One region of the Enterococcus sp. DIV0840 genome, then DNA from elsewhere that is predicted to be linked to it. Evidence: riboswitches for the same ligand, from Rfam matches in the RefSeq annotation. Region 1 holds a riboswitch; each other region holds the start of a gene.
What was found. A riboswitch is a leader RNA that binds a small molecule or an ion and turns the genes downstream of it on or off. The one in region 1 is predicted to bind magnesium.
Positions count from the first base shown of each region.

Region 1 (8,236 bases):
ACAAAAAGGGAAGCTAGAAGGAATCAAATTAACGTATATTGGCGATGGAAATAATATGGCACATTCATTTTTGATCGCTGGAAGTTTGGTGGGGATGGATATCAGTATCGCAACGCCCAAAGGCTATGAACCAAAGCCAGAATTTGTTGAACTTGCTAAAAAGAATGCAAAAGTAAGTGGCAGTATAATCGAAATTGTGAATGATCCAGATCAAGCAGCCAAAAATGCCGATGTTTTAGTAACGGATGTCTGGGCAAGTATGGGCGATGAAAGTGAACAAAAAGAACGGGAAGTAGTCTTTAGGGAATTCCAGATCAATAATCGACTTTCTGTTCAAGCTAAAAAAGATTATTTATTCCTACATTGCTTACCCGCTCACAGAGGAGAAGAAGTATCAGCTGATATTATTGATGGAATACACTCTATGATTTATGAAGAGGCAGCTAATCGTCTCCATGCTCAAAAGGCTTTGATGGTCAAACTCATGGCAAATCTATAGAAAAGAAATGATACTAGACGATTTTTCGTTTTGTGTCATTTTTTGTTTTTGGAAAGATGTGTCAATAAAAGCCAAAATAAACAGATCAATAACACGACCTCATTGATATTTATCTAACTATAAACACAAAAAGCTCCTTTATTCTTTGTCCACTTCATTAAAAGGATAGACAATAAAAAAACAGTTTATTTCGTTTGCTCAAGTTAAAATCGATTTAACTGTCAAATAATCAGCCAATTTCCTTAAATTTAAAGAAAATCTTTAATATATAGCAGAAAATGTGAAGTTTTGTTTGTAGTTTCGGTTTGTTTTTAGTAGAATGAAACTGTATGAATAGAATAAAAGTGAGGTGTAGATAAATGGGTTTTACAGATGAAACTGTACGTTTTGATTTTGATGACAGCCGTAAGAAGGAAGTAAGTGAGACTCTGGCTACTGTATACAAGGCTTTAGAGGAAAAAGGATATAATCCGATCAATCAGATTGTGGGCTATTTGCTTTCTGGAGACCCGGCCTACATTCCTCGTTACCAAGACGCTCGAAATTTGATTCGTCGTCACGAACGAGATGAAATCATGGAAGAGCTGGTTAAATATTACTTATCTGATCATGGAATCACTATTCGATGAGAGTAATGGGACTTGATGTTGGTTCTAAGACAGTAGGAATTGCTGTCAGTGATCCATTTGGCTGGACAGCTCAAGGCGTGGAAATCATTCGGATCAATGAAGTACAGGAAGAATTTGGTTTTGAACGTTTAGCGGAATTAGTCAAAGAATATGAAGTAACTCGCTTTGTTGTGGGCTTACCAAAAAATATGAACAATTCGATCGGACCTAGAGCCGAAGCGTCAATGGCGTATGGAAAGAAAATCGAAGAGATGTTCCAAATCCCTGTTACCTATCAAGATGAACGTCTGACCACGGTTCAAGCAGAACGGATGTTAGTTGAACAAGCAAACACATCCAGAGCAAAGAGAAAAAAAGTAATCGATAAGGTAGCTGCTGTCATGATTTTGCAAAATTATTTAGATGGCGCTAGCAATAAAATTTAATCGACTTGTAAAAAACAAGTGTAAGATAAAAGGAGAGCAAAACAATGGCAGAAGAGCATAACCATGATCACGATCATGAAGGACATGAACACATCACTTTAGTTGATGAACAAGGGAACGAAACGTTATACGAAATTCTTTTAACAGTTGACGGACAAGAAGAATTCGGTAAAAATTACGTACTTCTTTATCCAGCTGGCGTTCCAGAAGAAGATGATGTTGAATTGCAAGCTTACGCTTACATCGAAAACAACGAAGGAACAGAAGGCGAATTACAACAAATCGAAACAGATGCTGAATGGGATATGATTGAAGAAGTTTTCAATACGTTCATGGCGGAAGAAGAAGAATAGAAATTGAATGAGAGCTGAATCCTTGATATATAAGGGTTCGGCTTTTTTTGATTTTACGAATACCGATAGGTAAAAAAGAATCGATTAGTACATTGCCTATATTAAGACAAAATAAAAAATAGAACTATAAAGCAATTTTATAAAAACTCACTTCATAGTTCTATTTTAAATTCAAACCACTAGACAGTTTTTGCTACACTTTCTCCTTCTGATAATACATCGAAAGAATCAATCCAACCCCAATAAAATTAGCCAAATAAGCTGTACCGCCCTGACTAATAAAAGGCAAAGGGATCCCCGTCAAAGGTAACAAACCAATATTGGACCCAATATTTTCAAGAATATGAAACAAGAAATACATAATCACACCCGTCGTAATATACGCATAAAATTCACGTTTCGCATTTAGCGTACAGATCAGCATTTGATAAATTAGATAAAAGAATAACAGAATCAACGCACAAGTGCCTACAAAACCATAAGCCTCACCAATTACAGTGAAAATCATATCAGATTCTCTAACGGGGACGTAGATTTGTAAATTCGACAGACCTTTCCCCAACATCTCTCCAGACCCGATAGCAGTCAGACCACGAGCTTGCTGAAATGAAATTGAATCTGCATATTCAAAAGGATTGAGCCAAGCGTGGATCCGATTAAACTGATATGGCTGAAAATGAAGATAGGAAAGGATTGTTTGTCCTCGTTCGGTTAAAACCAACAAAATACCACTGACGCCAATTACACCTAAAACCCCAAAACCGACCGTTAAAATCTTCCAAGAGCAACCAGAAACAAGTACCATACCAAGAAAAATAGAAATAAAAACTAAACTTGTCCCAAAATCTTTTTGATAAAACATTAAAGCAAAAACAGGGAGGCTGACAAGTGATAATTCACCTAATAAACGAAAATCTTCTTTTAAAGTCGAAGGATTCGACGATTTTTGTCTTCTTCTCGTAACGATATAGGCCAACATCAAAATATAGCCTAATTTCATGAATTCTGATGGCTGAAAGGAAATTGGCCCTATACGAATCCAACGTTTTGTACCTGTTGCAGCTGCCATTATTGGATCATGAAATTTTATAAGTAAACTCATTAGAAATAACGATAAACCGTAAAGAGCAGGAGTAAATTTCCATAAATATTTTATCGGAATGAACATTGTAACAAACATTGTGACAATACCTAAAATAGTCCATAGAAGTTGTTTCCTCAATAAAGGTGCAACTGATTCAACAGAAGGATCTGCATGGAATGCACCATACTGAGCAATGAAACCGACTAATATCAAAAGAAAGACAGGCAATAGAAGGGCGTAATTCACTGGTTCGCTTTTGGTATTTAACATTTTTCTCATGCCATACCTCCTTGTTGCCTAGATGTTTCTCTAATCTCTGTAGCGCGGGCATTCAGAGCGATGCCAAGCGTAATACTCAGTATCAGTAAGCTAGATCCGCCATAACTGATGAAGGGGAAGGTCAATCCAGTCATTGGAATAAAACCTAACAAACTGCCTACATTTACAGCGACTTGAAGTAAAAGTAACATCCCGCAACCAATATAAAGATAAGAATAATAAAGATTTTTTGATCTTATTGCAAGTAAAAATAAGTGAGCAACCATAAAGAATACTAAAAATAAAATCCCTAAAGAAAAAATCAAGCCCAACTCTTCGATACAAATAGCAAAAATAAAATCTGTATCAGGAGCTGGAAGGAAGCCTTTTTTCTGAATACTATTGCCTAATCCTAATCCCCAAAAACCGCCATTATGCATAGCATAGTAGGCATTTGACGTTTGAAATCCTTTACCAGTTGGATCGATAAAAGGGTTTTGCATCACTTCAAAACGTGTCACTAAATACCCAAATTTTTGTGGCATCCAATTTGTTGGAATCGACAATAAAAGAACTGTTCCTAACCGTTTTATCGCAACGAAACCAATTAAAGCTATCGACATAAACCAAGGAGAAAGTCCACTAGATAAAAACAAGACTAAAACAAGAATGAAAATCATTGATGCTCCAGCGATATTTGGCTGCAAAGCTACAAAAAACATAAAGAAAATAGCAACTAGCAGTGAGCGTTTATGATCCTTGAATCTAAATGGGACAAGTGTGTCCGTTTTAGCTAAATTGGAAGCTAAATAAAGGACAATTACTAAAGGAACTAACTCAGATGGTTGAAACAAAAGCACCCCCAAGTTTATCCAACGCTTGGCACCGCCAACACTGGTCCCTATAAACGGTAAAGCGACAATGGATAGGAAGGTCATGGTCAAAATAAAATACATCATTTTAGGTTTCCGAAGAACTGCCAAGTTAATTCGATAAACAAAACTCATACAAACGATACTAAAAAGAAAATACATGGTTTGCTTAATTGCTTTACTAGAAGTTCCAAGATCACTATCTAATAGTTGATAAGAACTTGAACTATAGACCATTAGAATGCCAATGACGCATAAGATAAAATAAGGGATCAAAATATAAAAGTCTAAATAATGCATCTTTGAGAATCTCTTCATTTGTTTCATTTTGCAGCTCCATCATTCAAAAAGTTATGAATGGCTTCTTGGTTTTGTTTCTCGTCTATTTCTAATACACTGCCTGCATCAGTGTAATCGTTAAATGACCAGCTCCCTTTAACTGGTACAGATAATGTTTCAAGACTTTTTACGTTCCCTGTTAGAAAATCTTTTGCCAAGTCTACTAGAAGGTCAGTAGGAATATTTGTATCTAAGTAACCGACAGCTTCACCAGCAATTTTTGGAAGTTGCAAGAAGGAAACGGCATCTTTAGATTGTTTTGCTAAGGCGTCCATGACCTGTTGTTGTCTTCTTACACGACCAAAGTCACCTTCTTCGTCCATTCTAAAACGAGCATACTGTAACAATGTATTGCCATCCATGGTTTGTTTGCCTTTTTTGATGTCGACATTGTCTAAATTGATATCTTTTTCAGCATCGATCTCAATCCCTTTTGGATAAAGCTCATTGATCAATCGAATAAAATTATTAAAATCAGCTGAAATATAATAATTGATTGGTAATCCAAAAGAGTCATTAAGGACTTTTCTAGTTAATTCTGCTCCACCATATGCATAAGCTGCATTGATTTTTTCTAATCCATGACCAGGAATTGATACATAAGAATCTCTCATGATCGAGACTAATTTTGGTTGCTTAGTTTCACTATTATAGTGGGCGACCATCAAAGTATCTGCGCGTCCGCCATCTTCATCATCTTCACGACCATCATCACCAATTAACATAATCGTGATTTCTTTCATATTTGTCTGTTGATCACCAGAAAAATTAGTATTTTTGCTCTTGTTCACTTGAGATTGAGCTATTTTTTTCCCGTTATGAAAATTGATTGCCGTGTAACTCCCGATTCCTGTAAAAATCAAGAGAACAAAAAGGATCATACAAATTAAAAATTTCATTCCTGTTTTCATTTTTTATTCCTCGCTAATCATTTTAATTGATCATCAAATAAAGTTTGGCTTTAGGAATTGATTTAGATGGGGGATAAAAAGAACTTTTTACTAAAAATAATGAATCACAGTAAGTTCGAAATAAAAGAAGAATCTCTATACCATGTCATAATGAAGAGACATTTTCTTCTTCAATTTGTATATCCACCTCCAAAAATCAAGAATTCTGTCAACATTATTTATCAAAACAAAAAACCTCCGCTTAGAATAACTCAGCGAAGGGGAATTGATTTCAGCACAAAAAGAGCTTTTCATCATTCTCATCGTTGAGTTTTAGCACTATGAAACGTAAAAAGCAGAGCTTTTAGCTACTTTGTGAAAAGCCTTAATTCGACAATTCCTGTCCTACCCATTACTGTCTTTCGACATTTTTGAGCAGTAGCCTGTGTTTCCATAGGAGCCTCACCTAACAAGTTATTCAGATCGCCCTAAATATAGTGAATATCTCAGCTAAAGTCAATGAAGTAAATATTAATTTTTTCATAATACGATGACCGTAAATCTAATAAATTTGTTATTTAAAACAGATAATTCTGTTTGGTAGAGGATTCTAGCCTTCGAATAGAAATTATTAAAAAAATGTAGCTTACTGTTTTCTTTACTCTTTCTTAAACATAGGCTTAAAGAATCATTGCGTATTAAACTGAAGACTTTATCAGAAATAAGAAACTTTGTTTTTCGTCTGTGTTTTTTTGGGGAAACAAATGATTAAACAAAAAATAGTTTGCGTGCTATACTTAGGAAGTAGTACAGCTTTTTCAACTGTATTATAATTGATGCTTTTTTATTATATTTATCAGTTTATTTCTTTCATATATAAGGTTAATTTAGAAATGAAACATGATGGAAAAGGGAGTGTAACACAAGATGGATAAAAGTAGAAATGGTGCTGAAGTGATTGTAGAAAGTTTGAAGAATCATCAAGTTGATTATGTCTTTGGGATTCCAGGTGCGAAGATCGATGGTTTGTTCAACGCGTTAGTCGATGATGGTCCAGAGTTGATCGTAACGCGTCATGAACAAAATGCAGCATTTATGGCGGCTGCTGTTGGACGTTTGACGGGAAATCCAGGTGTAGTGGTTGCGACAAGTGGTCCAGGCGCAAGCAATCTAGCAACAGGTTTGGTGACCGCGACAGCAGAAGGAGATCCTGTACTGGCGATCGGTGGCCAAGTGAAGCGAAGAGACTTACTAAAATTAACACATCAAAGCATGAACAATGCTGCCTTATTTGAACCTATCACCAAATACAGTGCGGAAATTCAAGATCCAGAGACGATTTCTGAAGTTTTAGCAAATGCTTATCGATTAGCAAAGTCGTCTAAAAAAGGGGCCAGTTTCATCAGTATTCCTCAAGATGTTGTTGATTCTCCAGTAGAATCTATCGGTATAAGACCGCTAAGTGATCCAAAAATCGGTTCTGCTTCGTCAGAAGATATCGAGTACCTTTCAAAACAAATTCAAGCCGCGGAGTTACCTGTTTTATTGGTGGGGATGCGGGCTTCTACTGAAAAAGAAGCAAAAGCAATTCGTGAAATTGTTGAGAAAACCAAGATTCCTGTTGTTGAAACGTTCCAAGCCGCTGGTGTGATTTCTAGAAAATTGGAAGACCATTTCTTTGGACGGATTGGACTGTTCCGCAACCAACCGGGTGATATGTTGTTAAAACGTAGTGATTTAGTTATTGCTGTCGGCTATGATCCAATTGAATATGAGGCGAGAAATTGGAATGCAGAAGGAGATTCCAAAATTATCGTGATTGATGATACGCCAGCTGAAATCGACCAATATTTTCAACTGGAACGAGAATTGATCGGGGATATTGCAGAGACATTAACGGTTCTTTTACCAAGTATTGAGGCAAAAGTGTTATCTGAAAAAGCGATAGCTTATTTAGATCTATTGCATGAAAAATTAGTAAAACGGGACGATGTTAAAGAGCGGGTGGATAAAGGCTTGATCCATCCTCTAGAAGTTATCGAGACACTACAAAGTATTGTAACAGACGAGATGACAGTAACAGTTGATGTGGGTAGTCATTACATTTGGATGGCTCGTCATTTTAGAAGCTATGAACCAAGACATTTGCTTTTTAGTAATGGTATGCAGACATTAGGTGTGGCACTCCCTTGGGCGATTTCGGCAGCATTGGTTCGACCAAACACGCAAATCATATCTGTCTCAGGGGATGGTGGATTCTTGTTTTCTGCTCAGGATCTTGAAACAGCAGTTCGTAAAAAACTGAATATCATTCATTTGATTTGGAACGATGGACGTTATAACATGGTTGAATTTCAAGAGCAGCTAAAATATCATCGGATTTCAGGTGTGGATTTTGGCCCTGTTGATTTTGTGAAATATGCCGAAGCTTTTGGTGCAAAAGGATTAAGGGCAGAAAATGCTCAAGAATTAAAAGCAGCTATTATGGCAGGAATAGAAACAGAAGGACCTGTCGTAATCGATATTCCAATTGATTATCAAGACAACGAAAAACTTGGCGAAACGATTTTACCAGATCAGTTTTATTAGAAAGGTGATAACAATGACAAAAGAAACAGTCTTATATCAGCACGGAACGTTAGGTGCTTTAATGGCAGGCTTGATGGATGGGACTGAAACGATCGCTAATATTTTAAAAAAAGGCGATTTTGGGATCGGTACTTTATCTGGATTAGATGGAGAATTGATCATTTTAGATGGAAAAGCTTTTCAAGGAAGAGAAGATGGCGCCTTGATTGCAGTAAACGATGATCAAGAAACACCATATGCCGCAGTGACGACATTTAAACCAACCATCGTTTTTCCGGTGAACGGCCCAGTAGATCAT
Region 1 covers NZ_CP172876.1:2,216,189-2,224,424, reverse strand. Annotated here, with positions in the region: gene argF (ornithine carbamoyltransferase) at 1-499, shown strand, start outside; gene IGL98_RS10575 (IreB family regulatory phosphoprotein) at 859-1,128, shown strand; gene ruvX (Holliday junction resolvase RuvX) at 1,125-1,553, shown strand; gene IGL98_RS10565 (DUF1292 domain-containing protein) at 1,598-1,906, shown strand; gene IGL98_RS10560 (FtsW/RodA/SpoVE family cell cycle protein) at 2,100-3,269, opposite strand; gene IGL98_RS10555 (FtsW/RodA/SpoVE family cell cycle protein) at 3,266-4,447, opposite strand; gene IGL98_RS10550 (LCP family protein) at 4,444-5,370, opposite strand; M-box (ykoK) riboswitch at 5,661-5,830, opposite strand; gene alsS (acetolactate synthase AlsS) at 6,277-7,938, shown strand; gene budA (acetolactate decarboxylase) at 7,952-8,236, shown strand, end outside.

Region 2 (8,236 bases), 740 kb from region 1:
GAGGATTATAAAGCAGTTGGAGAAAATGCTGCTAAAGCCAAACAACTTGGTGAAGAAGCAACAACATTAGGCGAGCAAGCCAAAGAAGCAGGTGCGGTTGCTGCTTCAGCAACAGATGCTGCAACGGCAATGGAAAAAGGTCAAGAAGCACAAGAGTTAGCTGCCCAAGCTCAAGCAAAAGGTGCAGAAGCGAAAGCTTTAGCTGATTCGATCAAAACAACGACAGACGCCATGCCAGCGAAAGTCGAAGCAGCCCGTAAAGCAACTAAAAAAAGCTTAGGCGATTTAGGTGCGGATTCAATGAAAACAGTCGGGATTCAATTCACACTGGCTGAATACAAAGCACTAGATATGAATACACAACAAATCCAAACAGATTATATGGTTAAAACAGGAACAAAAATGGTTCTTCTAACACTTGTTTCAGCTGTAGCTGCAATCATTGTTGGGTTGATTGCCTCACTTGTGGCGGCATCTGTTGGACGAAACTTGCGTGTCGGTCAATATGAGCGAACATTGCAATTTTCAAACACCGAAATGGAGAAATTCTCTCCAGCTTCATTGATCACTCGTAATACTAACGATATCCAACAAATGCAAATGGGGATCGTTATGATTATGCGTATCGTGTTATATGCACCGATCTTAGGTATTGGCGGAATCTATAATGTCTATCAAACAGGAACAGGCATGGGTTGGATCGTCGGTGTAGCAGTAGCTGCAGTTTTAGTTTTAGTAGGAAGTCTACTATTAACAACGATGCCTAAGTTTAAAGCACTACAAAACTTAGTTGATAGAGTAAACTTGGTTTCTCGTGAAATCATTACTGGTTTACCGGTTATCCGTGCATTTTCTCGTGAAAAATTCGAAGAAAAACGTTTTGATGTTGCCAACACTGATTTAATGAAAACTCAATTATTCGTTAACCGTGCAATGTCTATTATGATGCCTGTCATGATGTTATTGATGAATAGTATTTCTGTTCTGATCGTTTGGGTCGGCGGACATAATATGAACAACGGTCAACTCCAAGTTGGGGATATGATGGCATTTATCACGTATACAATGCAAATCGTTATGGCCTTTATGATGTTATCAATGGTTTCGATTATTTTACCTCGTGCCAACGTGGCTGCTGGTCGTGTGGAAGAAGTTCTTGAAACAGAACCAACAATCAAAGATCCAGAACATCCAAAAGATGATCATGAATTTAAAGGTGAAGTAAAATTTGAAGCAGTAGAATTCCGTTATGGTGATGCTGACGAAGATGTGTTACATCATATCAACTTTACGGCCAAACCAGGTCAAACAACTGCTTTGATCGGTTCCACTGGTTCAGGAAAATCTACGATCGTTAACTTGATTCCGCGCTTGTTTGATGTAACGGGTGGACGAATCACGATCGATGGGATCGATATTCGTGAAATGAGCTTGCATAAATTACATGAAATCATTGGATTTGTGCCGCAAAAAGGCATCCTATTCTCAGGGGATATCGCCTCAAATATTAAATTTGGGGATGCCAACATCTCAGATGAACAAATGAGAAAAGCAGCCGAAATTGCACAAGCAGAAGAATTCATCGATTCAAATGAAAAAGGGTATGACCGAGAAATTTCTCAAGGTGGAACCAATGTTTCTGGCGGACAAAAACAACGTCTATCCATTGCGCGTGCCTTAGCGAAAAATCCTAAAATCTTGATCTTTGATGATTCATTCTCAGCGCTTGATAATAAAACGGACGTAGCGTTACGTAAAGCATTGTCTGAAAATATCAAAGGCGCAACACAAATCATCGTTGCACAAAAAATCTCTACGATTCTTCATGCGGATAATATTATCGTATTAAACGAAGGTCGTGTAGTCGATCATGGAACACATGATGAATTAATGAAATCATCAACTGTCTATCAAGAAATTGCCCAATCACAATTGAGCAATGCTGAATTAGGCATAGAAGAAGCTGAGTAGGGAGGAGCGAATATAATGGCAGAACAAACACAAAATCGCCCTCGTGGCGGACGCGGACCTGGAAATGGCGCTCCAGTGGAAAAAGCCAAAGATTTTAAAGGAACACTAAAAAAATTAATCTCCTATATTGGTGCTTATAAAATACCTGTTTTCTTTGTAATGATCTTTGCAATTGCCTCAACCGTATTTAATATTTGGGGTCCAAAAATCTTATCACAAGCGATCACAGAATTATTTAATGGTTTGATTAAAAAATATCAAGGAACCGGTGGAATCGATTTTAATAAAATTGGTGGAATCTTACTCTTCATGTTAGGACTCTACTTAGTGGCTTCAGCCTTCGGGATTATTCAAGGTTGGATCATGTCAACGATTTCGCAAAAAATCACATATCGCATGCGTAAAGAAATTTCAGAAAAAATCAATCGCATGCCGATGAACTATTTTGAAAGCCGTACGACGGGTGAAGTATTATCTCGTATCACAAATGACGTGGATACTTTAGGTCAATCACTAAATCAATCGATCACACAGTTTATTACATCAGTATTCACCATCATTGGGGTTATCGTAATGATGCTATCGATTTCTGTGCAAATGACAGGGATTGCGATTTTGATCGTACCAATTTCAATGATCTTAATTTTGATTGTGGTAAAAAACTCTCAAAAATATTTCAAAACACAACAAGAATATCTTGGTGTGATCAATGGTAAAGTTGAAGAAACAATCGGCGGTTACAATATCGTACGTCTTTTCAATGATGAAGAAAATTCTCTTACAGAATTTAAAAAGCAAAATGATGTATTATTCAAATCAGCTTGGAAATCACAATTTCTTTCTGGTTTGATGCAACCGATCATGAACTTTGTTGGAAATCTAGGGTATGTTGCAGTAGCGATCTTTGGTGGGATATTAGCTTACAATGGTACGATTACCGTTGGGGATATTCAAGCATTCATCCAATACGTTCGAAACTTAACACAACCAATTGCTCAATTGGCACAAGTATCTAACTTACTTCAATCAATGGCAGCAGCAGCTGAACGTGTTTTCGAATTCCTTGAAGAAGATGAAGAAGCACAAACAGTACCAAATCCAGTTAAAATCGATAAAGCCAAAGGTATGGTCGACTTTGAACATGTTCGTTTTGGTTATACACCAGACAAAATCATTATCAATGATTTCAGTTCACATGTTGATCCAGGCCAAACAGTGGCAATCGTTGGACCGACTGGAGCTGGTAAAACAACCATGGTTAAACTATTGATGCGTTTTTACGATGTAACATCTGGTGCGATTAAAATCGATGGTTATAATATCAAAGACTTTAACCGCGCAGATTTACGTAAAAATATCGGGATGGTTTTACAAGATACTTGGTTATTTAAAGGAACTATCATGGAAAACCTTCGTTATGGTCGTTTAGATGCAACGGATGAAGAAGTCTACGAAGCGGCTAAAGCCGCACACGTTCACCACTTTATTCAAACATTACCTGGCGGCTACAACATGGAATTAAATGAAGAATCATCAAATATTTCTCAAGGTCAAAAACAATTACTAACAATTGCTCGTGCGATTTTAGCCGATAAGCCGATTTTGATTCTCGATGAAGCAACGTCATCTGTTGATACAAGAACGGAAGGCTTGATTCAAGGCGCCATGAACAACTTAATGGCTGGACGTACATCCTTTGTTATTGCGCACCGTCTATCAACAATCAAAGATGCAGATAAAATTCTTTATATGCAAGATGGCGATATCAAAGAACAAGGAACACATGAAGAACTGCTAGCTGAAGGTGGTTACTATGCTTCACTTTACAACTCGCAGTTTGAAGAGTTAGATGAATAAAATGGCTCTAAAAGAGGCACTTATCAAAAAAATGATGAGTGCTTCTTTTTTTTATTCAAAAAATAATAGCCAAAATTTGTTTTATTTAAATTAAGAAAACATAAAGACGTTTAAAATAACTTGAAAAAAAATCTTTCCAGCGTTATTCTTTAGAAAATAAATAGATAAATAACCTTGTTAGGTGAGGCTCCTATACAAACATAGGCTATTGCGCAGAAACGTCGAAAGACGCCAATGTGTAAAACAGGAATTGTCGAATTAAGGCTTTTCATAAAATAGCTAAGAAATTTTCTTTACGTTGTATAGTGCTAAAACTCAGACGATGAGATTGATTGAAAGTCAAACGTCGTAGGAAAGAATGTTTGACTTTTTTCTTTTGGTAAATAGAGAACGTATTTGCTGATTGTTTACCGTCTTAGTACCTGCTTGTGTTTTTAGGAGTGACGATTGGCGAAAAAAACGCTGGATCATTCACTTCTTCTGCAAGAAGCATGAACTTAGGCGTTTTTTTATTGGCATTTTTAATGAAATTTCATGCGTACTGATTTTGAGCTAACAATTTTATCTAATATAAGAAATGAAGGGATTTTATACATGTATACGTTTAAAGAAAAAAAGTTCATTCCAGCTATTTTAAGTGTCCTATTATTTTCAGTGTTAACTTTTTTTGTTGTTCAGAATGCTTCATGGTTTCATCAGTTAGATTCGGCGATTTACCAAATTAGTTGGAAACCAAACGCTATGATCACGAGTATTGTAAATCTATTTGCTAAAACTGCAACCATTGTGCCGATTTTTATTGTGAGTCTGATTGTCTCATTTATCCTTTGGCGAAAAAAACAAAAATTACTAGCTTTTTGGATGAGTAGCAATGTTTTGGTGGTCAGTGCTATAGGGTTTCTACTTAAGAATCTTGTTGCAAGAATGAGACCTAATGTAGGACAGTTAGCAGAAAGAACATCATACAGTTTTCCCAGTGGACATTCACTATTAGCTATGTGTTTGGTGTGTTCAATTATCATAGCGGCACAAACGATTTATCCAGAACGATCAAAGAATTACAGACATTTGAAAAACGTGTTGATTATCTATGTATGTCTGATTGGATTGAGTCGGATCTATTTAAGGGTTCATTATCCAAGTGATGTGCTGGCAGGATTTCTTTTAAGTTATGCTTGGGTGAATCTTTCGTATGTTTGCCTTCAAAAGCTGTTCTTGAATAGAACATTTTCAACGCCAGATGCTAAAAAAAGATTTATACAAAGAACAATATTAAGTGGGTTGACATTACTTTTATTAGTTGTTGCCGGTGCCTCTGTGTATGGAGCGACAGTCTTTAAAAATGTTCAAAAAACAGCGAATAAAATGTATCAACCATTAGACCGAGAAGCAAAACCTGTGGAGCTTAAAAATAGTGAGCCGGTTAGTTTTTTACTATTAGGAATCGCAAATGATTCAAAACGTAAAACAGATTTTAGAGCCAATACGATCATGGTCGTAACGGTCAATAATCAATTGAAAAAGACGACGATTACGAGTATTCCTAGGGATGCTTATGTAGAGATCGTTGGAGAAGATGGTTTACATGACAAGATCAACCATGCTCATTCGTTCGGCGGTGATAAAATGATGATTGATACAGTTGAACATTATTTAGATATCCCAATCAATCATTATTTTGTCATTGATATGGATGGTTTAGCGGCATTGAGTGATGCAGTTGGTGGAGTGACAGTTAATAATGATTTTGCGTTTGATGCTGAAGGAATTCATTATCCAAAAGGAGAACAACATTTAGGCGGTTGGGAAACATTGCAATATGCGCGAATGCGTCATGAAGACCCTCAAAATGATTATGGCAGACAAAAGAGAGAACGCGAAGTGACTATTCAGTTGGGCAAAGAATTAATGTCTATGAAGAATGCGTTTCGTTACCAAGAGTTGCTGGATGTAATTGGGGATAATGGAAAAACAGATATGACGTTAGATCAGATGATGCAATTAATGAAAAATTACCAAAAAGCGCTAATTGATATTGAAACAAGCCAGTTGCAAGGGGAAGGATTTACAGGTGATGGTTATACTGGTGAGGAAGGTATTTCTTATGAACGTATTCCCGAAGCAGAAAGGGAAAAAGCCATAGCTGCAATAAAGAAACAATTGAATTTAGAGTAGTACGTTTTAAAGAATCAATCATTCGCTGGTCCAACATCAATTGTCAAAAGAGCTTTTCTTTTGGTATAATTTGATGCATAGAAGTGGAGGAATGTAAGTATGATAAAAGTAGCAATTGTCGGGTATGGGAACCTTGGACGCGGTGTTGAGCGTTCAATAAAGCAAAATAAAGATATGGAATTAGTAGGTGTTTTTACAAGAAGAGCCCCTGAGACAGTTCAGACAGAAGGCGCGAATGCCTTCACGATGGATCAGCTTAAACATAAAAAAATGAGATCGATGTTTGTATTTTATGTGGAGGATCAGCAACTGATTTACCAACACAAACGCCAGAATGGACGCATTTATTTAATACCATCGATAGCTTTGACACTCATGCTAAAATTCCAGAGCATTTTGCTAAAGTGGACCAGGTGGCAAAAGAAAATCAAACAACCTCAATTATTTCAACGGGATGGGATCCAGGTTTGTTTAGTTTAAATCGATTATATGCACAAAGTATTTTACCAGTTGGAGAGACAAATACCTTTTGGGGGAAAGGCGTCAGTCAGGGACATTCAGATGCCTTAAGACGAATCGATGGCGTGACAGATGCAGTACAATACACGATTCCAAACAGCGAAGTGATCGAAAAACTTGAAGCAGGCGAACAGTTGAATTTGAGTACGCGAGATAAACATTTTAGAGAATGCTTTGTTGTGCTTGAAGAGGATGCAAACGCAGAAAATATTCAGGAAGAAATTGTTTCAATGCCCAATTATTTTGCCGATTATGATACAGAAGTTCATTTTATTTCTCAAGCTGAACTTGATCAAAATCACAAAAAGATGCCTCATGGCGGGACAGTTCTTCATATTGGAACAACACATGAAAATACAAAACAAGTGATTGAATATAATTTACAACTAGAAAGTAATCCGGAATTTACGGCAAGTGTTTTAGTTGCGTATGCGAGAGCTTGTGTTCGTTTGGCTAAGGAAAAACAATTTGGCGCATATACTGTTTTGGATATTCCACCTAAATATTTGTCTGATCGGACAGATGAGGAATTGAGAAAAGAGTTATTGTAAAACTTAATAAGCTCAAGAGAGAATGCTGCGATCAGCATTCTCTCTTTTTGCTAGAATTAAGAAAAATGGTGAAAAGGGAGATAGATGAAAAAAAGACCTGAAATCAGGTCTTAATCAGTCTTATGCTTGATCTCTTCTAGAAATAAGCGGGAAAAATTTTAGACAATAAATGGCGCATAATCCAACAATCACATAGATGATTTTAGCGAAAATAGTTGTTGAACCGCCAGCGATCGTCGCAACTAAATCAAATTCAAATAGTCCGACAAGTAGCCAGTTTAAACCACCGACGATCAACAATGCTAACGCAACTGAATCTAAAGCTTTCATATGTGTTACCTCCTTTATTTAGAATAAATTAATAATAAAACAGTTTTTTTGAAAGTGCAAAAATTATGAATTAATTTATCTGAATAAAATGACAAAATAGTTAGTTTATATGGAAATAAGCGGATAATAATTAATAGTTTCAAAATAGCTAGAACAAATATATTTTAGATTCCAAAAAAAATTTCCAAATCCTTTATTCTTTGATTAATGAGAATTAGGAATTTAGATATTTTATTCTTTAACCATTCTTCTTAGCTATTGTTTCCGCTAAAACTGTATAAACTCGTTCCAAATCTTCTTGTGTTCCCCGAAGTTCATAGTCTGCTAAAAATGGAAAATCAAATCTCTCTGCATATTGCTTCGCGGTTAAACAATATTGATGATTAAAATTTTTATTTCCACTACCAATGACACCTAAACAATAACGATAGTTGCTATGATAATCTAAATATTCCCGCATCGTTTCTGTTAAAATCTCTGTATCCCCATTATCGACACCATTACCGCCATCTAAATAAGTTGGTACAAAAGTAAAAAAAGGTTCTGTTTCATCTTCAAAGGTCGAGTTTTCGTGAATCTCTTTTAGTTCTATTTGGGTATTATAGTTATCAAAAGCATAAGCAGACAGACGTTTTACAAATGAGCGGGTATTACCAGATATTGATATATAAAGGATATTCATGTCGGTTCCTCCTAAAAAGTTAAAAGCTGAAAGAGCTAGATCGTATAATCTTACACCTTAACTATAATTGATGAAAAACAAATTTCCAAGTCTTTTGTGAAAAAAATCATTTAGTCTTTATTATTTGTCACTACTATCCTATTCGTCTATA
Region 2 covers NZ_CP172876.1:1,480,867-1,489,102, forward strand. Annotated here, with positions in the region: gene IGL98_RS07020 (ATP-binding cassette domain-containing protein) at 1-1,971, shown strand, start outside; gene IGL98_RS07025 (ABC transporter ATP-binding protein) at 1,987-3,828, shown strand; M-box (ykoK) riboswitch at 3,995-4,162, shown strand; gene IGL98_RS07030 (phosphatase PAP2/LCP family protein) at 4,423-6,003, shown strand; partial or broken gene IGL98_RS07035 (diaminopimelate dehydrogenase) at 6,103-7,073, shown strand; gene IGL98_RS07040 (DUF378 domain-containing protein) at 7,194-7,403, opposite strand; gene nrdI (class Ib ribonucleoside-diphosphate reductase assembly flavoprotein NrdI) at 7,642-8,085, opposite strand.
Region 2: linked by a shared signal. The riboswitch ahead of IGL98_RS07030 (phosphatase PAP2/LCP family protein) and the one ahead of IGL98_RS10550 (LCP family protein) in region 1 are both predicted to bind magnesium.

Region 3 (8,236 bases), 1.3 Mb from region 1:
ATAACCAGCAACTTCCCATGTGCTTGCTTTAACTAGTTCGTTGTAAACAGATGATACAGTTGAACTTGTTAATGATAGACCTGTGTACGCTAAGATATCCGCTTTATTGAATAAAGTGACTGTCTTATTGTAATTTGACTCCACCACTGTTGCTGCATCTGCTGAGTTTGATACCACTGCCAAACTAGTAGAACAGAAACTGATTGCTAATCCTGCAACCATCATACCTTTAAAAAATTTCATAAAAAATACCTCCTCTTTTTTACTACTATTTTATGAATAGTAGATGTCTATATTATTATCTAAAAGAAATATAAAGTAAATATATATGAGTGATTTCTCATAATGTTGGAAATAAATTAGTTCCTTCATTGGGTCTTCGTTTTTGATATAATATGTGAAGAAATAGATTAAAGCGTAAGAAAGGATCTGTAATAATGAAAAAAGCGATAATTAGTAAAACGGTGAATTTATTAGATGGAGGCTGTAATGCTTGCGGAATTATTGAAGATGAAAACTATACATTGATGATAGACGAACAAGTTATTCCTTTAGAAAATTTGACAGTCAATTCTTTGGTCACAGCGATTGCTTTAAAAAATGGATATAAACGAGAATATCAGATGGATGTTATTGATGATTTTACTTTATATAAAAAAGATGATCATCAAGTTACGCTTAAAGAAGAATATGATTTTCTGACTTATTCAACTGAGACTGCAAAAATTGAAACAAGGGATCAAATGATGGATGAGAAAAAATTAGTGGAAACTGTCAATCAGATCTTAGTCACTCTTTTTAAAGTGGAAGAATTAGCATTTAGTTTATAGTCGATTATATAAAAAATGAGGGTGGGACAAAACTAAAAATCAGTTTTGATGTGCGCTCTAAAACTGAATAAGCGGCGAGAAAAAAGCAGCTCTGAGAAAAAAGCTGAAATTCACAAAAATTTGAAGAGCAATTTCCGTGAATTCCCTCTTATTTCTCGGAGCTAAACACTTTTGTCTCGGCCTCATTGTTATGTTATTCTATTTGAAAAATTTCTGACATTCCTATTTTTTCAAATCTTTCTTGTGAATCAGAAGGACTTTCGTCATGATCGTAAACCAATAGCTTGAAATCTTCTGTTTTTGGAATTCGTTCGAATGTTTCACTGTCAGTTAAGAGGATCATTTGTTGGCAAAGCCATTCTAGAACCATCTCAATATCTTGTTCATCTTCCACCCAATCATCAAATAAATGGATAGAGGCAACTTGCTGATTTTCATCCCAATCACGAGAAGTGTATTTCATCTCGTCTAATTGTGTTTTAGTGTAGCCTTTATTCGCATAATAACTTGTTGTTTCCTGCCATAGTTCTACTGTATTAAAGCACAGGTTGATTTCACCTTCTTCATGAATATTGCAGTCTAAAGCAAAGGCGTAAAATGTTTCATCAGAGTGATCTAATAAAAAGTTATCGATGCTATCAGTTAAAAAATTGAAAAAGTACTCTTGTTGTTTTTCTAAAAAGTGTTCCATTCATATCCTCCAAGTGTTCTGTCTTTTAAACATTGAAACAGATAAAAGAAGGAATGTCTATCTAAAGTTTTTTTTTTATGTGGAATAGCAATTTTTTAAGAAAATATAAAGATTTTTTTATTGGAATAGTTTGTTACTATAAGAGGACTTTTATTGTAAGAACAAGTGAAGAGTCGGTTTATTTTAGTAAGATAGTTCTGGGGTTGAACAGTTTAGATAAAATTTAATTTGACTTTGTGATTCGATACGCTTATAGTTTAAAATGAATTAAATACTTGTTAGGTGAGGCTCCTATATAAACACAAGCTGCTGCTCAGAAATGTCGAAAGACAGGTACGGGTAGGACAAATTTCGTCGAATTAAGGCGTTTTTCAAAGTAGCTAAAAGCAATGCTTTTTACGTTATATAGTGCTAAAACTCAACGAAGAGAAGAGTAAGGTAAGTTGTAAATAAATGGCGAGTGTCATACATTTAAACCCCTATAATCTAATCCCTTCGCTGAGTATTCTTGGTGAGGGATTTTTCTTTTAGTCGAGCAAAAATTAGAGCTATCAGGTTTCATGTGCTACACTATGGTTTGCTTTAAGGCTAAACAAACTCATTTAACTTTTATGTTTAGAAAGGAATAAACAATGAAAAAATCTGTAAAAATAGTGACGATTACCTTGTTATCGATTCTCCTTGTAGTCGTGAGTGTAGGCTGCTATGCGGCGGTTTCATTCCAAACGGCAAAGGAAAAGAGCGAATCAAAACTTTCTAATAAAAACCAAAATTTTACTGGTGATGAACAAACAAGTGACAAGGAATTAACGGTCATGGTTGTTGGAAATGACTCCAGAGACGACGATGAGGATCAAGGGCGTTCAGATACGCTTATGGTGGCTCATTATGATGGGAAAACGAAACAGCCTAAATTGATTTCGATCATGCGGGATAGCTACGTAACATTTCCTGATGGCGGCCAAGATAAAATAAATGCAGCATATGCATATGGCGGCGCACAAATGACAAAAGATGTGTTGAAAACGAATTTTGATTTACCAATCAATTATTATGTTGTTATGGATTTTAAAGAATTTAGTGACATTATTGATGAACTTTATCCAAAAGGAGTTACGATCGATGCTGAAAAAGATATTAATTTAGACGGTGTGGATATCCTCAAAGGTAAGCAAACATTGCATGGGAATAGTTTATTGCAGTATGCCCGCTTTAGAATGGATGAAGAAGGCGATTTTGGACGGATCAGACGTCAGCAGCAAGTGATGGATGCTTTAGTAGAGCAGTCTAAAGATTTGATTCCAATTTGGGAATTACCACAAGTTGCAGGAAAAATGGTCGGAAAAATCGATACAAATGTGCCTACGAGTTTATTGATCGATTTAGCAAAAGATTTTCTTACTGGAAAAGTGAAGCCTTTAAAATCACTGTCTGTTCCAGTGGAAGGCACATGGAACTTTAATGATTATACCGAATCTGGAAGTGTGATCGAACTTGATGAACAAAAGAATGCTGAAGCGATTCAGAATTTTATGAAAGATAAGGAATAACGTCATTTATCCGTTTACTCTCTTATATGAGAGTAAACGGATTTTTTAGTGAAAAATGAAAACAAACTAGCGTATTTCTATGCGTTAGGAGCAAGCATATGCTATTCTTTAAGAAAGCGTTTTTTTTATTTAGAAGGAAGGGTTTATTTTGAAAGTTGTGATTATTGGCGCTTCTTTTGCTGGAGTATCAGCTGCTTTGGCTATCAGAAAAAAACATCCCAAAGCTGAAATTCATTTAATCGAGAAGCAACAAACGATTGGTTATTTGCCTGGCGGAATCAATCTGTATTTTAATAAAACGATCGATCCTATCGAAACCGCTCAGTTTATTTCAGAAGAACAATTAATAGATAACGATATCTCTTTGTTGTTAAATGCAAGAGTAGTCAGTATGGATTCAACACAGCATATCATCAAATATGAAAAGCAAGCAACTGAGTTTTTTATGTCATTTGATAAATTGATTTTAGCAACTGGCTCTAGTCAATGGTCCAACAAAATTCTTGGTAGTGATTCGGAAAAGGTTTTAAAATATAAATTTTTGCCCGGAGTTCTAAAAGCTATTGAGCGTTTGGAAAATAGTGATAAAGTAGCAGTGATCGGCGGCGGTCAAATCGGCGGAGAAGCAGCAGATACGTTGTTAAAAAAAGGCAAAGAAGTACACCTCTTTGAACGTATGGATTATTTGTTATTCAAGTATTTCGATGAAGAGATGATTCGTCCAGTGCAAGCTGAAATGGTGTCTCGAGGTGCTGTGTTTCATTTCGATGAAACCGTTGAAAAAGTAACCGATACAGATGAAGGCCTACTGATCGAAACGAAGAAATCCGAATTAGTATGTGATAGTGCTATTTTTGGGATGAATGTCCGTCCAGATCTTGGTTATTTGGATGAACATATCCGGACTCATACGGATCAGACCGTATTTGTGAATGAGTATTTGCAAACATCTCAAGCGGACGTTTTTGCGATTGGTGACTGCATTCAAGTGCCTTATAGCTTGTCTCAGGAATTATTTTATATCCCATTAGTGAATAATGCGGTTAGAACGGGGTTAGTTGTGGCTCAAAATCTTGTAGAAGCAACCACACCATTTGTCGGCTCGATTCGCACGATTGGGACTAAACTTGTCGATTATTATGTAGCCAGTACTGGACTGACAGAAGCAGAAGGATTATTTCATGGGCAGCCGATTGCGGTTTCCCACGTTCAACAGAAGAGTTCCTTATTTTCAGGATGTGAAAAAATTTGTGGAAAAATTATTTTCGAAAAAGATAGTCATAAGATTTTAGGTGCACAATTAGTTTCAAAAGCAGATATCCTAGAGAAAATCAATACACTAGCGCTTGGGATTCAAATGGGTCAAACACTTGAAGAGCTTTACCAAAAAGATTTTTTGTATCATCCTTATTATTCAAACGTGATTGATATCACGAACCAGCTAGGTTTTGAAGGTTTGTGGAGTGAAGCGGATGAAAATTGAAGAATTATTGGATAAAAAAGAAGCGAGAGAGATTGGTATTTTAAAGAAGGTGATTTTGGCAGGTGGTCGTATCGCAGACCAAGAGTTACTTGATTATTTAGGCGTTTCAAAGGCTTCTTTTGAAAGTGATTTAAAGGAATTAGGGTATTACTTGAAGCCTTATGAAAAAGATTGTACGTTATTTTATGATGGACAATGGGTGGCAATTCATATGTCAGACCAGTTTTCGATCAGTAAAGTTTTGGAAGAGTATGTTCGAGGGTCAATCAAGTTTCAGTTGATAGATTACTTATTTCAGTATCGAGAATTTAGCATTGCTCAGCTGACCACTAAATTTATGATCAGTGAGTCGTCTTTGTTTCGGAAAATCAAAGAGCTAAATCTGTTATTAAAAGAGTTTGATCTTAAAATTGGCAACGGTCAATTAAAAGGTGAAGAGCTCCAAATTCGTTATTTTTATTTTCAAATTTATTGGTTTTTAACTCCGTATGAGAAACATCAAGAAAAAACATTAACGGTTCAAAATTCTAGGATCATTGAGGCTTTGGAAAAAGCACTGTCCCTTTCATTTGAGGAACATAGCAGGTTGAAAATCAGTTTATGGCTGACGATCAGTAAGAAAAGAATCGTGGTTCAACCAAAAATGTTTAAAGAATTATACAGTAAAAGTCTGGTGTATGAACAAGATCCTTTTTTTAAAACATTACGTTCCTTTGTTTTACGTTTTTTTAGTCGATATCCACTTGAAATCGATGAAGAAGAGAGTCTGCTACATTTTATTTTTCTAACGAGTATGTCTGTTTTAGCGGAATCAGATTTTGCTGAGTATAGTTTGATTCGTGGTAGAAGGACGCCAACATCACTTGCAGACACGTTTGTTTTAGAGCATGTGATTTTATATTATCGTCCGCAAAAATTTTTCCCAGAATTAGAAAAAAAGATCTTTTATTATTTTTCTCAGATTCATAATCGGCTGTATTTTTTTAAAGGAGAGCTGGAATTGTTTGATCGGGAGAATATTTGGCAAAAAGAACAGACTCTTTCCAGTCATCAGCTGGCTGATTTTTCTCGGATTCTTTTAGATAAAAGTTTAGAATGCTTTGGGAAAAGTTATGAGACAGGCAATAGTTTGTATGAATGGTCATTGGTGAAATATCTTAGTGTGCTGGCGATCATTGATTTTGAAATCGTTGGTGAGACTCGGATTGGGATTGATTTAAAGATGGATCATTTGTATAAGGAAGTAATGACTCAGGTTTTAGTCTTGAGCTTAAAAAATTTGAATGGGTTAACGATCGAACCATTTGATTCAAAAAGAACGTATGATTTGCTGATCACAAACGTTATGAAGCCGAATACCTATCGTTCTGCAAAAGAGGTTTATGTATTATCGGAACTTGGATCAACTTATGATATCAATCAAATCAGGATGAAAATCCGAGCGCTGCATACGAAAAGATGAATTGAATAAAAAGGCCAAAGGTAAAATGATTTGCTATTTTTTTTTTGGTCTTTTTTATTGATAGGACAAGGCTTTGTTGAAAAACTTTCATTTATTTTTGAAATTAAAAAAAAGTTGACGTTTTTATAAAACAGTTTCCGATTATGATAAATCCATCAAATATAAAGCGTTTTCAAGAAAGGGAGTAAATTCTAATGACAGAACAAAAATACATCATGGCGATCGACCAAGGAACAACCAGTTCAAGAGCAATTATTTTTGATAAAAAAGGCAATAACATCGGTAGTTCACAAAAAGAGTTTACACAAATTTTTCCTAAGGCAGGTTGGGTAGAGCATAATGCGAATGAAATTTGGAACTCTGTTCAATCTGTCATCGCAGGTGCTTTGATCGAGTCAAGTGTGAAACCTTCAGATATTGCTGGGATCGGTATCACCAACCAACGTGAAACAACAGTTGTTTGGGACAAGCAAACAGGATTGCCAATCTATAATGCGATTGTTTGGCAATCTCGTCAATCTTCACCAATCGCCGATCGATTAAAAGAAGATGGGCATGGCGAGATGATTCATGAAAAAACAGGATTGATCGTAGATGCTTATTTTTCAGCAACAAAGATTCGTTGGATTTTAGATCATGTTGAAGGAGCACAAGAGCGAGCTGAAAAAGGAGAGTTATTATTTGGAACGATCGATTCTTGGCTAGTTTGGAAATTAACTGGTGGAGAAACCCATGTAACGGATTATTCCAATGCAAGTCGTACGATGCTCTTTAATATTCATGATTTAGACTGGGATCAAGATATTTTAGATATTTTAAATATCCCACGCGTAATGCTGCCGAAAGCAACATCAAATTCAGAAGTTTATGGGTTGACGAAGAACTATCATTTCTATGGCAGCGAAATTCCGATCTCTGGTATGGCGGGTGACCAACAAGCAGCGTTGTTTGGACAAATGGCTTTTGAACGAGGAATGGTTAAAAATACGTATGGAACAGGTTCATTTATTGTGATGAACACAGGTGAAAAACCGCAGCTTTCTGATAATAATTTACTAACAACAATCGGTTATGGAATCAATGGTAAAGTTTATTATGCATTAGAGGGAAGTATTTTTGTAGCAGGTTCAGCCATTCAATGGTTGCGTGATGGATTGAAGATGATTCAAACCGCTGCAGAATCTGAAGCTGTAGCCAATGAATCACATAATAAAAATGAAGTCTATGTTGTGCCAGCTTTTACAGGACTTGGTGCACCGTATTGGGATTCTGATGCAAGAGGAGCTGTTTTTGGTTTAACGAGAGGAACCACGAGAGAGGATTTTGTAAAAGCTACATTGCAATCAGTTGCTTATCAAGTGCGAGACATTATCGATACAATGCAAAAAGATACTGGTATTGATATTCCTATCTTAATAGTAGATGGAGGAGCCGCGAATAATGATTTATTGATGCAATTCCAAGCAGATATTTTAAATACTTCTGTTCAAAAAGCGCAAAATTTAGAAACCACAGCTTTAGGCGCAGCCTTTTTAGCAGGATTAGCAGTTGGTTTTTGGAAAGATTTGGATGAGTTAAAAGAATTCTATGAAGAGGGACAAATGTTTGATGCGAAAATGTCTGCTGAAGAACGAGACGATTTATATGAAGGCTGGCAACAAGCGGTCGCTGCTACACAAATGTTCAAACATAAATCAAAATAAAGGAAGAAGTGAGTGGTATGACATTTTCAATTAAAACCAGACAAGCATCTATTGAAAAGATGAAGGCTGAAGAATTAGATTTATTGATCATTGGTGGCGGAATTACAGGCGCAGGTGTTGCCTTACAAGCAAGTGCATCTGGTATGAAAACCGGTCTGATTGAAATGCAGGATTTTGCAGAAGGCACGTCTTCTCGTTCGACCAAGTTAGTTCATGGCGGGATTCGTTATTTGAAAAATTTTGATGTAGAAGTGGTTGCCGATACAGTTCAAGAGCGCGCCGTTGTTCAAGCAATTGCGCCTCACATTCCCAAACCAGACCCAATGCTTTTACCGATTTATGATGAACCAAAAGCAACGTTTAATATGTTTTCGGTCAAAATAGCGATGGATTTGTATGATCGTTTGGCGAATGTGATCGGTACAAAATACGAAAATTATACATTGACAAAAGAGGAAGTATTGGAAAGAGAACCACAATTAAAAAGTGAAGGATTACAAGGGGGTGGCGTTTATCT
Region 3 covers NZ_CP172876.1:947,466-955,701, forward strand. Annotated here, with positions in the region: gene IGL98_RS04465 (YusW family protein) at 1-243, opposite strand, end outside; gene IGL98_RS04470 (DUF4809 family protein) at 438-830, shown strand; gene IGL98_RS04475 (DUF4303 domain-containing protein) at 1,024-1,521, opposite strand; M-box (ykoK) riboswitch at 1,789-1,957, shown strand; gene IGL98_RS04480 (LCP family protein) at 2,154-3,071, shown strand; gene IGL98_RS04485 (FAD-dependent oxidoreductase) at 3,229-4,554, shown strand; gene IGL98_RS04490 (helix-turn-helix domain-containing protein) at 4,544-6,016, shown strand; gene glpK (glycerol kinase GlpK) at 6,211-7,719, shown strand; gene glpO (type 1 glycerol-3-phosphate oxidase) at 7,737-8,236, shown strand, end outside.
Region 3: linked by a shared signal. The riboswitch ahead of IGL98_RS04480 (LCP family protein) and the one ahead of IGL98_RS10550 (LCP family protein) in region 1 are both predicted to bind magnesium.

Region 4 (8,236 bases), 660 kb from region 1:
TGGCAAATCGGGATAAATGGATCGTTTTTTTAGCTTTTCCATTTACTGTACTATGGGCAATTTTCGTATTGTCACCTGTTCGAATTTGGGGATATATTACCCATAGGAATACTGGCTGGGGAACGCGAGACAAAATAGAACTATAAGGCAATAATTATTGGGTAAGTTTGAACGTTCAAAACGTCGACTTACTCGATTATTTTTTTTGAAACAAGAGAAAAATGTTATTAAATAAGAGCGTAACAATAAGAAAAAAATGCTTAAGAAGTAATCGTTAATGACTGGTTTCTCTAGCATTTCATGTTATAATATAGAAAGTAAACTAAAACGAAACTTTAAAAATAGATATTATTAGATAAAATGAGGTGAACACTATGCGTTGTCCAAGATGTCATCATAATAACTCCCGTGTAATCGATAGTCGTCAAGCCGATGATGGGCGTGCGATTCGTCGTCGGAGAGAATGTGAAAATTGCAATTACCGTTTTACTACATTCGAACGAATTGAAGCAGCTCCATTGTTAGTCATCAAGAAAAATGGTGACCGGGAAGAATTTAATAGAGAGAAAATTTTACGTGGGTTGATCCGTTCGGCTGAAAAACGTCCAGTTGCCATGGAACAAATGGAACAAATCGTTGATAATGTTGAAAACCGTGTCCGTAGCTTAGGCGAAAATGAGATTTCGACTACTTTGGTCGGAGAATATGTAATGGAAGATTTAGTTAATTTGGATGAAATCGCCTATATTCGATTTGCCAGTGTCTACCGTCAATTTAAAGATATGAGTGTGTTCTTAAAAGAACTACAAGGAATCGTAGATAAAGCAAAATCTTCAAATTCAGATACAACAAATGAATAAGGAGGTCTTTCCTTGAAAGACAATTGGAAAGAAGTCCACCCTAAAAGTATTTTTCAAGCAGCACTATCTCATCCTTTATCCAATCTAGAACAAGCGATACTGACGTTTTTATATCAGCCGATTATTGGTGCTGAAGCTTTTAGCTTATACTTGACACTTTTATCAGAAGTTGAAGAGACAGGCGTTAGTGAGTCACTTTTTCATGCAGATTTGGTTACGATGATGGATATGAGTATCAAACAAATCCAAGCGGCTAGAAAGAAATTAGAAGGAATTGGTTTATTAGGAACCTTTTGTAAAAATGATTCTGAACTAGGAATGCGTTTTTTATATCGCTTAAATCATCCTGAAACAGCCGAACGTTTTTTTAAAGATGAAGTATTGTCACTAACATTATTGAACAGTGTAGGACAAAGAAAACTAGATAAATTATTTGAACGTTTTAAGCCGAAATTTGTTAATTTAACTGGCTATGAAGAGATTTCAGCAGGATTTAAGGATGTCTATTTATTCAAAGAAGAACAAATGATTTCTCAAAGTAAGCAGTTGATTCAAATGGAACAATCGTTTAATGATCCAAGACCAGCGCAAAAACCAAGTGCCGTCAATGAAAGCTTTGATTGGTCTTATTTTGTTCAAGGAATAGAAAAACTTGGGATCAAGTTACCAGATAATAGTGCTGGATTCAAAGAAGAAGTGTTTATCTTCCATAATTTATTTGGGATTACAGAATTGGATATGATCGATTTTTGTTCTAAATCCTTTGACTATTATACAAGTAAGATTGATGTGAAGGACTTTGAACGGGCAATTTATAGAACCTATGATCCTGACAAAAAGCAAAAATCAAGTGAGTTTCAAAAAAATGATTCAGTGGAGTTAACTGCTGAAGATCAGCAAACATACCGTTATAATTCATTGAAAATGAATGGTTTTTCAACGCAAGATATTCAGATGATCATGGATAGTGAGAAAAATTTTCCATTAAATTATTTGGAAGCATTAAAAAATGAGCGTGGTGGTTATACAACCCCGCAAGAGCGTTCATTAGTCAAGTATTTAGTGAGTAAATCTGGATTGCCGAACAGTGTGATCAATGTGTTGATCAATTATGTTTATAATATACAAAAACAACCCACATTAAAGGCTGATTATGTGAATCGAATCGCCAACGAATGGGCGCAAAGCGGCATTTTTTCACCAGAGAAAGCCATTGATCATGTCCGTGAGCTAGCCAAAAAGGGGAAAGAACAAAAACAAACAAGACAGAGATACGGACAAAATAATCGACCGATCCGTCAAGAAACATTACCAGATTGGGTGGATAATCCAGTCGAAGAAAAGAAACTTTCGCCAGAAAGACAGGCTGAACTTGAAAGAGAACTTCAAGAATTATTAAATGAAGAAGGTGAATAATAATGGAAGATGTAGGAAAAGAAATGTCAAAAATCATTCAAAAAAGAGATATGAACGAGAGATATAATGAACTAGTTGAAGTTGTTATGAAAGATCCTGACGTCCAAAAGTTTATAGAAGGTAACCGAGATCGTTTAACAGATGAAGACATAAAAAAAAGCTATTCGAAATTATATGAGTTTGTTCAAGAAAAAAGAAAATATCAATTGAATGATCCAAACATGATTGCACCTGGTTATGAGCCGAAACTAGCATTAAACTTCCATTATATCGATGTCACTTATGTTCCCACTGAATCTTTGATTGCTAAACAGCGTGAAGATGAAATACGTAAACGTGTCAAAGCAATGGATATGCCCAAAGATGTGCGTGAAGCTCGTTTAAATAATTTTGATTTGAGCTCAGACGGACGTGAAGAGGCCTTTGCAAGTGCTATGAGATTTATCAAATCCTATTCTCAAAATCCAAAAGAATTTCATAAAGGACTATATCTTCAAGGAACATTTGGTGTAGGTAAATCTTTTCTGTTAGGTGCGATTGCTAATAGTTTAGCTGAACGCGGATTTGTTACAACGATCGTTCATTTTCCAACTTTTACAGTCGAAATGAAACAAGCAATCGGTAAAGATATGGTAGGGCCAAAGCTTGATGCTGTTAAGAAATCACCTGTTTTAATGATTGATGATCTGGGTGCAGAATCAATGACATCTTGGATTCGAGATGATGTCTTAAGCGTTATTCTGCAATATCGTATGCAGGAACAATTAGTAACGTTTTTTTCATCAAACCTTGACTTAAAAGACTTAGAAAAACATTTATCTGTGACTCAACGAGGGGAACAAGAGCCGTTGAAAGCCCGTCGAATCATGGAACGTATTCGTTATTTAGCACAAGAGATTACGATGTCTGGTAATGATCGAAGAAATGGCTAATGACGGCTTTTATCCAGATTCCAAGTGATTGAGTTATGCCTCAGTCACTTTTTTTATTTTCTTTAATAATGATTGGTAGCAATGGACTACGATTGATTATATAGCTTATAATAAAGTAACCGTATTGGAGGGTATATCTATGAAAAAAATCGCAATAACAATCTTAACAGTGTTAACCTTGATTTCTTTGGGAGCATGCACACAAAATAAAAAAAGTTCGTCAAAAGGAAGTGAAGAAACTTCAATGAGCAGTAAAAAAGATCAAACGACCGATGAAACGTCAGACACTAAAGACCAAGAAAAATCTCAATCTGTATTCACAGCAGTTTTAGTTGAAGATGCTAAAACCAATGACACAGTGGATAAATCAATGCGGCTGGTTTTAAAAGAAGTCGAAGCAGTTGAGGATCCAGAGGAAATTGTTGGTATGATGAAAAATGATGGGGTTATTTTGAATGTATCAAAGGATCAATTAGCAGATGGAATCACAGAAAATGACTTGAAAACAGGAGATAAGATTCAATTTACTTTAGTAGGTTTACCTGCGATGACGATGTCGATTCCACCCCAAGTAGCTGGAAATTCAGTTGTGAAAGTTGAAAAAAATTAATAAATATTAAAAAAACAAAAAATGCTATAAAGTTTGTAAATAAGCACTTTGTAGCATTCTTTATTTTTATTCTATAGTTAAAATAACATTTTTCAAAAAATAAATAAACAGAAAACATTGACATTTGTTTTACAATGGTGGTATAGTTTCACATGTAAGATAACTAAATAGATTTGTTAGGTGAGGCTCCTATACAAACACAGGCTACTGCCCAAAAACATCGAGAGATGCCAATGGGTAGAACAGGGATTGTCGATTACAAGGCTTTTCATAAGGTAGCTAAAAGCTCTGCTTTTTACGTTGTATAGTGCCAAAACTCAACGACTAGATCATGCAGGCTTTTTTTTGTGCGCTTATTTATGACCTTCCGCTGAGTTTTGGCGGAAGGTCATTTGTTTTTTTTCAAAAGTTCGTCGCATTATAGAGTAACTAATGAACAATACTTGGCAAAAAAAGGGCGAATTGACCGTACTAGCGAATCACATCAAAAAGTAACAACAAATCTAAGGAAGGAGCAAGCCTATGAATTTTTAATCAACATTATCGCTAGTATTTTTGCAGGAATGATTATTGGAGCAGAACGTCAATGGCGAAAAAAATTAGCTGGAATGAGAACCATGACACTAGTGACTTTTGGTTCGTGCCAGTTCGTTTCATTATCCATGTTGATCCAAGATGACAGTAGCCCTACACGAATTGCCGCTCAAGTAGTTAGTGGGATTGGTTTCCTTGCTGGTGGCGTAATTTTACGAGAAGGGTTCAGCGTGACAGGTATCAACACTGCAGCAACTTTATGGTGTTCAGCTGCTGTTGGAAGTTTGATCGGAGCAGGATTTGTGCTCGAAGGAATGATTTGTGCGGTGGCTTTAATGTTAGTCAATATTTTGTTGCGAAATTTATCTTTTAAAATGGATGATTTGACCGTTCAAAGAGAAGAGGAACAAACAGAATCGATTCATTACCTATCGGTCATTAGTAGCAATACAAGTGAAGTCATGCTTAGAACAGAAATTATTCAGTTGCTAGACAAATATTGTTTAACGTTCACTAAATTCTCCTGTACTGATTTGGCAGGAAAAAAGGTAAGACTATTTTTAGAAATCGAAGCGACAAGAAATGGCACACTAGCAGTCAATACGATTATTTCAGAATTATCTCAACTGTCGGAAGTCATTGAAATCAATCAAATGAGTAACTAAAAGAATGGAGGAATCAAAATGGTAAAACAGTGATGGTCAAAATTATTAATTGGAACAGTGAAGAATATTGGAGAGGCATTTTTTTAAGAAACAAGCTACTTAAAACCAGTGCTGGAAAAGAATGGATCAAAGAATTACCAGTCAATGAAAAACAGGATATCCATATAGCTGCGATGATTGAGGGAAAAGTTGTGGGGACTTTACTTCTTTCAAAAAGAAGCCAAAAGGTAGCTCAAATCAAACAAGTTGCAATCGATGATCAATATCAAGGATTTGGAATAGGAAAGCAATTGCTTGAATTTGCAGAAAAAATGGCAGATCTGATGGGTTTTCAAACTATGTTTTTAACGGGTCGTAAGCAAGCTTGGGGATTTTATGATCATTTTGGGTATCAAAGTACAAGTTGTGCGTACTCAGATGGACAGGTGATCTTAAAAAAATTCGAGAAAAGTATTTGTACCAAAAAGAACGCACGAATGCTTGGAATTATCAAACACATAACGCTAAAGGGGATGGAAACAAATGGATGACAGTAGTGAGATGATCAAGGACTTATGGATAAAGAAATCTGTTGATGAGAATACACCTATTATTGTCTATTTGTTTCTAGGGCAAACAAGCAAGTTTCTCCGATAACAGATCCTCTTTTTCCATCAGTCCGATTCCTAAAATAGAGACAAAATGATGAAATCATAGAGGGTTCTTATAAAACCAGCTGTCATTTCATTGATCAGAGTTTTAGAAAGAAGGAGAAATACATGGATAAAAGAGCAGTATTAAATAGAAAGAACAACCAATCATATGAATATTTTGCAAGAAACTCCGCAGAAAATATCTTAACATTTTTCAAGTCTTCAAAAATGGGCCTAACACATCAGCAAGCTGTACTATCAAGAGAGGAATTTGGAGAAAATGTCATTACACATGGCAAAAAAACGCCGCTATTCATTGAAATAATCAAAGCGTATTTTACCCCTTTTACGATCGTTTTGATCACGCTAGCTATTATTTCGTTTATAACGGATTATGTTATTGCACCACCAGCTGACCGTGATCTTGTTGGTGTACTCATTATTCTAGCAATGGTTTTGATCAGTGGGACTATGACGCTGATCCAATCGGTAAAGTCAAATCAAGCAGCAGAAAAATTGAATAATATGGTCAAAATTACGGCAACCGTTGTCCGCAGAAAAAAACAAGTAGAACTTCCAATCGAAGAAATCGTCTGTGGCGATATCATAAAATTGTCTGCCGGAGACATGATTCCTGCTGATATTCGTTTAACAAAAACAAAAGACCTATTTGTTTCTCAATCTGCCATGACTGGTGAAAGTTACCCTGTAGAAAAAAGAGCAGATTACAAATTGAAAGTGAACAGTGTCGAAACAGAATATGAAAATATTGTGTTTATGGGCAGCAATGTAATTAGTGGTAGTGCTGAAGGAATCGTTGTTTCTGTAGGAGATGACACGCTTTTTGGAAAAGTAGCACAAGATGTTTCTGATAAAAATCCTCAAACAAATTTTGAAGTTGGCATTAGCAAAACGTCGTGGTTGTTGATTCGATTTATGTTAGTAATGGCGCCAGCAGTATTTTTGATCAACGGATTAACAAAAGGAGATTGGTTTGAAGCGTTTCTGTTTGGTTTGTCTGTAGCAGTGGGGCTAACGCCTGAAATGTTGCCGATGATCGTGACGACAAATCTCGTCAAAGGTGCTTCAAGCATGGCAAAAAAAGGTACAATTATCAAAAACTTAAATGCGATACAAAATTTTGGCGCAATCGATGTTTTATGTACGGATAAGACAGGAACATTGACACAAGACAAGATTATTTTGGAATATCATTTAGATTGTGATGGAAAAGAAGATAGCCGAGTGTTGCGTCATGCATTTTTTAATAGCTATTATCAAACAGGCTTGAAAAATTTAATGGATGTCGCAATCATCGATGCGGCAAAAGAGGAATTATCAATTGATTCTTCTAAGTATAAAAAAGTAGATGAAATTCCTTTTGATTTTAAACGCCGTCGTATGAGTGTTGTGATCGAAGATACATCTGGCAAAACGCAAATGATCACAAAAGGTGCCGTCGAAGAAATGTTGGAAATCTCAAGCTTTGTTGACTATAAAGGAACGGTTACCCCTTTAACTGAAACCCTTAAAACAGAAATCTTGAAAACCGTTGAAGAGCTGAACGAAGATGGGCTGCGCGTACTGGCTGTTTCTCAAAAAACAAATCCAGCGACAATTGATGAGTTCTCGGTTTCAGATGAAAATGAAATGGTCTTGATAGGATATCTTGCATTCCTTGATCCGCCAAAAGAAACGACGAAGGCTGCTTTAGAAGCACTAAAAAAACATGGTGTCGGTGTTAAAGTATTGACGGGTGATAATGCTTTAGTAACAAAATCAGTTTGTAAACAAGTCGGATTAGCCAATGAAGAACTGATTACAGGTAATGAAATCGCTAGAATGAATGATTTTGAGTTAAAAATGATTGCAGAAAAATATAATATCTTCGTAAAATTAACACCTCAACAAAAAACACGGATCGTTCAAGTATTAAGAGAAGCTGGCCATACTGTCGGCTTTATGGGGGATGGCATCAATGATGCTCCTGCGATGAAAGAAGCAGACGTTGGTATCTCTGTAGATACGGCAGTTGATATTGCAAAAGAATCGGCAGATGTCATCTTGCTAGAAAAAGACTTGATGGTTCTAGAACGTGGTTTATTAGCAGGTAGAACGACCTTTGGAAATATCATGAAGTATGTCAAAATGACCGCTAGTTCTAATTTTGGTAATATGTTTTCTGTTGTTGTTGCCAGTATCTTTTTACCGTTCTTACCAATGTTGCCATTGCAATTACTCTTCTTAAATTTGATTTATGATATTTCATGTATGTCGATTCCTTGGGATCATGTAGACGATGACTATTTGGAACAACCAAAGAAATGGGACGCTTCAAAAATCGGCTCGTTTATGAAATGGTTAGGACCTACTAGTTCAGTATTTGATATTACGACTTATTTGCTAATGTATTTTGTTATCTGCCCTCAATTAGTAGGAGGAAATTATCACGATTTAGATCCAGCACAACAAGCGACCTTTATTGCGATTTTCCATGCAGGGTGGTTTATAGAATCTCTTTGGTCACAAACTTTGGTGATCCATACCTTACGGACACCTAAAATTCCATTTATACAAAGTCGAGCAT
Region 4 covers NZ_CP172876.1:1,558,379-1,566,614, forward strand. Annotated here, with positions in the region: gene IGL98_RS07370 (glycosyltransferase) at 1-146, shown strand, start outside; gene nrdR (transcriptional regulator NrdR) at 375-860, shown strand; gene IGL98_RS07380 (replication initiation and membrane attachment family protein) at 873-2,276, shown strand; gene dnaI (primosomal protein DnaI) at 2,279-3,208, shown strand; gene IGL98_RS07390 (hypothetical protein) at 3,348-3,818, shown strand; M-box (ykoK) riboswitch at 3,984-4,154, shown strand; gene IGL98_RS07395 (MgtC/SapB family protein) at 4,211-5,017, shown strand; gene IGL98_RS07400 (GNAT family N-acetyltransferase) at 5,050-5,547, shown strand; gene mgtA (magnesium-translocating P-type ATPase) at 5,776-8,236, shown strand, end outside.
Region 4: linked by a shared signal. The riboswitch ahead of IGL98_RS07395 (MgtC/SapB family protein) and the one ahead of IGL98_RS10550 (LCP family protein) in region 1 are both predicted to bind magnesium.